2 regions of the Rahnella sp. JUb53 genome follow, and region 2 is predicted to be linked to the other one. Evidence: predicted binding sites of a transcription regulator. Region 2 holds the regulator's gene; the other holds the start of a gene.

Region 1 (3,148 bases), on a different contig from region 2:
ACCGTTAAAGAGTGCTGGTAATTGTTCGGCGTGACGCCAGCTGGCGATATCCACCGGACGTCCGAGAGAACGCGCAGCGTCCAGCGCGGCGTTAACTTTGACGATCATACCGTCAGTGATGATGCCCTGATCGATAAGCTGTTCAGCTTTCTCTGCACTCATTTCCGGAATGCGCTGGCCTTTGCCATCGAGAATACCGCTGACATCCGACAACAGGATCAGATCTGCGCCCAGTGTAGCCGCCAGCGCCGTCGCGGCCTGATCCGCGTTAACATTCATCAGCTCGCCAGCAGCAGTGATGCCGATAGAGCTGACAATCGGCAGATAACCTGCGCCGGTCAGCGTGTTGATCAGCGCCGGATTGCCCGCTTCGGCTTTACCGACGAAGCCCAGTGATTCATCCAGCTGTGTCACGCTGACCGTGCCGCCATCTGCCAGAGACAGGCCAACCGCGTTGATGTGATTTTTAACCGCCCACGCCAGCAGGGTTTTGTTGGCGCTGCCCGCCAGCGCGCCGGTGATGATATCAATCTGATCAGCCGGAGTAACACGCAGACCGGCCTTTTTCACCACAGGCAGATTCAGCTTTTTCATCAGCTCATCAACCAGGCAGCCGCCACCGTGAACAATGACCAGCGGGCGGTGATATTCCTGACGATAAGCCACTACCGCCATGAACAGGCGCTCAAGCGCTTCTTCATTGTCCAGCAACACACCACCTAATTTGATGACTAACGGATTCATAGCTGTTCGCGCCCCGACCGGTTGAGAATGTTAATTAATAACAATAGGTTTCATTTTAATCTAGCATCCCTGCGCGTCTGAATAAACGCTCAGGGACGGTTGTTTTTGTCTGCTGAAAATCAGAGAGATTGTTAAAGCAGCGATTGCGTTTCAGGGAAGCCGAAACGGATATTCATGCACTGAACCGCCTGTGCAGACGCGCCTTTCAGCACATTATCTTCCGTCGCTACCACAATCAGATGTTCGCCTTTCACCGCAAAACCAATGTCGCAGAACGGCAGCCCGACCACGTCTTTCAGTGCCGGAACACCTTTGGTGTACAAACGCACCAGCGGTTTATCGTGATAAGTATTATGGAAAGCTTCCGCCACATCCTGCTCCGTCACACCCGCATTCAGACGGCAGGTGATGGTCGCCAGAATACCGCGCGGGAAGTTGCCCAGATGCGGAGTAAAAATCACCGGCACGCCAAGGTGTTCAGCGATTTCCGGCTGATGACGGTGACTGAAGAGTTTGTACGGCTGAAGGCTGACTTCGCAGAAGCTGTTGCCGAGCGTGGCTTTACGCCCTGCACCACTGACACCGCTGGTGGCGTTGATGACCGGCCACTGGCTGTCATTGAGCAGACCATTTTCGATAAGCGGTTTCAGCGCCAGCTGTGAAGCGGTCGGGTAGCAACCCGGCACGGCAATCAGCTGCGCGTCTTTTAATTTGTCAGCCTGCCACTCGGCCAGGCCGTACACGGCTTTGTCGAGCAAATCGAGATGCTGATGCTCGAAGCCGTAGAATTCGGTGTAAAACTCAGGTTTGCTGACGCGGAAGGCACCGGAGAGATCAAACACCACACAGCCCGCCGCCAGAAACTGCGGCGCGAGGTCATGGCTGACTTCGTGCGCGGTCGCCAGAAATACCACATCGACACCTTTCGCTGCTTCCGCCACGTCAGTGAGTGGCAAAACAGGCAAATCGACGATGCCTTTTAATTGAGGATGCAAATCAGAAAGCAATTTTCCTGCATCTGCACTTTGCGCTGAAACCGTTAAACCGGTTATGTTCATATGTGGGTGGCGATTCAGGTAAGCAGCGAGTTCGGCTCCGGCATAACCTGTGGCACCAACAATCAGCGTATTCAACATAGGGCTTATTCACCTTCTCAATTTTTGGGTAGGGGCCGGATGAATTTTTTTCCGGTTTCCTTACGCGCTGGCTTATTGTATTTTTATTCACAATTATTGCATGAATATGAATACTACCCTAACTAAAGGCTGTCAACAGTGAAGATGAAATTACCTCCTTTTATTGAGCTCTACCGGGCGTTAATCGCAACCCCTTCCATCAGCGCAACCGATGCGGCATTGGACCAGAGCAATGAGACGTTAATCAATTTACTGGCAGGCTGGTTCGGTGATTTAGGCTTCAAAGTCGAAGTGCAACCCGTTCCAGGAACGCGCCATAAATTCAATATGTTAGCCAGTACCGGCGAAGGCGCAGGCGGCTTACTGCTGGCCGGTCACACCGACACCGTTCCGTTTGATGACGGCCGCTGGACACGCGATCCTTTCACCCTCACCGAGCATGAAAATAAGCTCTATGGTTTGGGCACTGCCGACATGAAAGGTTTCTTCGCCTTTATCCTCGATTCCCTGCGTGATGTTGACCTGACCAAACTGACTAAACCGCTGTATATTTTGGCGACCGCCGATGAAGAAACCACCATGGCCGGTGCCAGCTATTTCTCCAAAAACGCCAAAATTCGCCCTGACTGCGCGATCATCGGCGAACCGACGTCCCTGAAGCCTGTTCGTGCGCATAAAGGTCATTTGTCGAATGCTATCCGTATCACCGGCCAGTCCGGTCATTCCAGTGACCCTTCGCGTGGCGTCAACGCCATTGAACTGATGCACGAATCGATTACCCATTTAATGACGCTGCGCAATACGCTGAAAAGCCGTTACAACCACAGTGGCTTCGTCATTCCGTACCCGACCATGAACTTTGGCTACATTAACGGCGGCGACGCGCCGAACCGTATTTGTGCCTGCTGCGAAATGCATATGGATATCCGCCCGCTGCCGGGTCTGACGCTGACCGACATTGATGGTCTGCTGAACGAGGCTCTGGCACCGGTGAGCGAACGCTGGCCGGGACGTATCGTGATTGAAGAACTGCATCCGCCGATCCCGGGCTATGAATGTCCGCCGGATCATCCGCTGGTGCAGGTGGTCGAGAAACTGCTCGGTGTGGAAACGGAAATCGTTAACTACTGCACCGAAGCGCCGTTTATTCAGGAACTGTGCCCGACGCTGGTTCTCGGACCGGGTTCTATCGATCAGGCGCACCAGCCAGATGAATATATTGATACTGCGTTCATTAAACCGACTCGCGAGCTGATTTCTCAGGTTGT
Region 2 (3,148 bases):
GTACCGGCATTCTGAATACGCTTCGTCAGCGCTTCAACTTCGCTGTCACTGAACGTGATTTCAGAAAGCTGAGATAATAAAGGAAGGATAGTCACCCCTGAGTGCCCGCCAATGACCGGCACTTCAATGTCTTCTGGCTGCTTACCTTTGAGTTCAGCAACGAAAGTGTTAGAGCGAATAGCATCGAGCGTTGTCACACCAAACAGTTTGTTTTTGTCGTATACACCGGCGTTTTTCAACACTTCAGCCGCAATCGCAACGGTCGTGTTAACAGGGTTGGTGATGATACCGATGCAGGCTTTCGGGCATGTACTGGCCACTTGCTGGATTAGATTGCGAACAATGCCCGCGTTCACGTTGAACAAATCAGACCGATCCATACCGGGTTTACGGGCGACACCGGCAGAGATCAGGACGATGTCCGCGCCAACCAGAGCTGGCTTCGCATCTTCACCGCAAAAACCTTTGATTTTAACTGCTGTGGGGATATGACTGAGATCGACAGCGACACCCGGAGTAACCGGAGCGATATCATATAATGAGAGTTCGGAACCGGAAGGTAGCTGGGTCTTGAGCAGAAGCGCGAGGGCTTGACCGATACCACCCGCAGCACCGAGAACTGCAACTTTCATCCTATACTCCTTTTTTATCATTAACTTATAAGTGTCGTGGAATTATTTTAGTGTGACCTTAATCACTTACGCTGTTAAAAACAATTGCTCACCTGCAGAGAAACTGAGGTTGGTCGTTTAGAAAGTAAAAAAAACCCTTTGCAACGACCTTTTCCGGTCTTTTATGACTTTTTATCGGAAAGCGACATTATTAAAAGTAGCAGCACAAAACACACCAGGTTAATAAATGGTTAAATTCGCTCCAATGTTGAGAGCTGAATCGTGATCATCAGATAAAGGAGGGATTGAAGGTGTGGTCTCAACGTAATGCACATTTTTGGCATATCCATTACCTCTCCTTTTTCCCCATAACGCCTGTGTTCCTTGCCGGATGCATAATTCGGGATCTGCATCTCTTCGCACAGTTGCATAAAAATGCAATTATCTGCATAATCAACACAACTATGATACAGAGACCAGGGTGCAAAATGCGTAATCCTGCTAAACAGGAAGATTTAATCAAAGCCTTCAAAGCATTGTTGAAGGAAGAGAAATTCAGTTCTCAGGGCGAAATTGTTGCCGCACTTCAGGATGACGGTTTCGAAAATATCAATCAGTCAAAAGTCTCACGGATGCTGACCAAGTTTGGTGCTGTCAGAACCCGTAATGCGAAGATGGAAATGGTGTACTGCCTGCCTGCTGAGATTGGGGTGCCAACCACCACCAGCCCGCTGAAAAATCTGGTATTGGATATAGACCATAATGACGCGGTTGTCGTGATCCGCACCAGTCCGGGCGCGGCACAACTGATCGCCCGCTTGCTCGACTCACTGGGTAAATCAGAAGGGATCCTCGGCACGATTGCCGGCGATGATACCATCTTCACGACACCGGCCCGCGGCTTTAGCGTTAAGCAACTCCATGACGCGATACTCAGTCTGTTCGAGCAGGAACTGTAAATCCGCCTCATTTTGAACCTGCTGTAGCACCTTTTCTGTGCCAGAGGTCAGAAGAACACGCTTTCTGGCCTCCTCTTAGCTACCTCCTTTCTAAATCACTGTTCCCTTTCAAGAGCATCCCGCAGTCATTCCTGTTAAATCCCTTAACAAGCACCACAACCACGTCACAGAAAGATTTCAACGATGTGATTCACTGCAAAAATAAGCACAAATAGCCACATTCACCCAATTTATTGATTTTACGAAAAATTAACACAAAAAGTCTAATTTTCACGCGTTTTTTATTCTTTTTAGTTATTAAAAATACACATAGGATGCACATAGACACCTAAATAACTATTAGCAAACTATTAATATTTACAGTTATTAGATGTATACTCATTTCCGTGGTGTGAAGCACCGGATATTGAAAACATAATAAAATCGACGAGGTCAAAATCATGAAAGTTAAAACTACAATCGCAACATTAAGCATTCTATCTGCCCTGTCATTTGGCGTTTTTGCAGCACAACCTGTAACACAGGAACAAGCGTCAAATCTGCAATCAACTGGCATGATCAGCGTGAGCGGTGTTGCCGGCGCACCTTCTGATATCCGTCAGGCATTGTCAGACAAAGCCGATGCCAAAGGCGCTAAAGCATTCCGTGTTATCGAAGTTCGTGAAGAAGGTAACTACCACGCGACCGCTGAAATTTACCAATAAGTTCGGGTAAACGTAGCGAAGGGGCCTGAATGAATCGGGCCCGCGCAATGCGCATCTAGACGGATTTGTCACTGCATCATCTGCGTTCCCGTAGGCTTTACGCACTCCTGAACCCGATATCACAGTTCTGATGAATCCAGACATCAATCGACGTTGATCTCGAAATAATCTAACAACGTCAGTGAATTCAGGAAATTATCATGAAAATCATTACTACTATTGCCGCCCTAAGCCTGTTATCTGCTGTTTCTTTCGGTGCATCCGCCGCTCAGCTGGTGACTAATCAGCAAGCAGAAAATTTACAGCCTATGGGCACAATCAGCGTCAGCGGCGTCGATGGTGTTCCGACCGATATCCGCCAGCAACTGTCTGATAAAGCCGACAGCAAAGGCGCTAAATCTTTCCGCGTGATAGAAGCCCATAACGACGGCGCTTATCATGCAACCGCAGAAATCTATCAGTAAGATCCCTGAGTAAGTCCCTGATACAAAGCCACTGTTTGAGTATTTTGAATTAGCGTTACCGGGTTTCAACAGCCACTGTTCGAAGAAATACAGCGAAAATACACTGCGCTGTTGAGGCTGGAAGGAGAGCTGACACTGCCACTGCCTTGCTCTCCGGCTAACGATACCCTCGTCGTCCTGTCCGACGACACCCTTTGGCCCTCAATTTTTGAGGGCTTTTTTTTTGTCAAAATTTTTGCCTCAAAGAGTCCTGTCCGTCGGTAAAAGGCAAAAAAAAGCACAGCCGGAGCTGTGCCTGGTTCCATCAATTTACGTTTTACAGCTCTTGCACAGCCTGCGCCTTGGTTGCCAGTGCCGCCAGCAGTTTGCCGTGAATGCCGCCGAAGCCGCCGTTGCTCATCACCAGAATA

The links. The regulator ArgR, encoded in region 2, controls arginine synthesis, uptake and breakdown. The targets are predictions, from matches to a motif close to ANTGAATAAAAATACANT.
Region 1: argC (N-acetyl-gamma-glutamyl-phosphate reductase) is a predicted target of ArgR. The motif match lies at 1,955-1,972, and genes of this name have one in related genera.

Annotation. Positions count from the first base shown of each region.
Region 1 covers NZ_SLYT01000014.1:13,847-16,994, forward strand. The annotation lists gene argB (acetylglutamate kinase) at 1-744, opposite strand, end outside; gene argC (N-acetyl-gamma-glutamyl-phosphate reductase) at 876-1,880, opposite strand; gene argE (acetylornithine deacetylase) at 2,019-3,148, shown strand, end outside.
Region 2 covers NZ_SLYT01000005.1:85,373-88,520, reverse strand. The annotation lists gene mdh (malate dehydrogenase) at 1-632, opposite strand, end outside; gene argR (transcriptional regulator ArgR) at 1,100-1,570, shown strand; gene yhcN (peroxide/acid stress response protein YhcN) at 2,011-2,274, shown strand; gene yhcN (peroxide/acid stress response protein YhcN) at 2,475-2,738, shown strand; gene mpl (UDP-N-acetylmuramate:L-alanyl-gamma-D-glutamyl-meso-diaminopimelate ligase) at 3,055-3,148, opposite strand, start outside.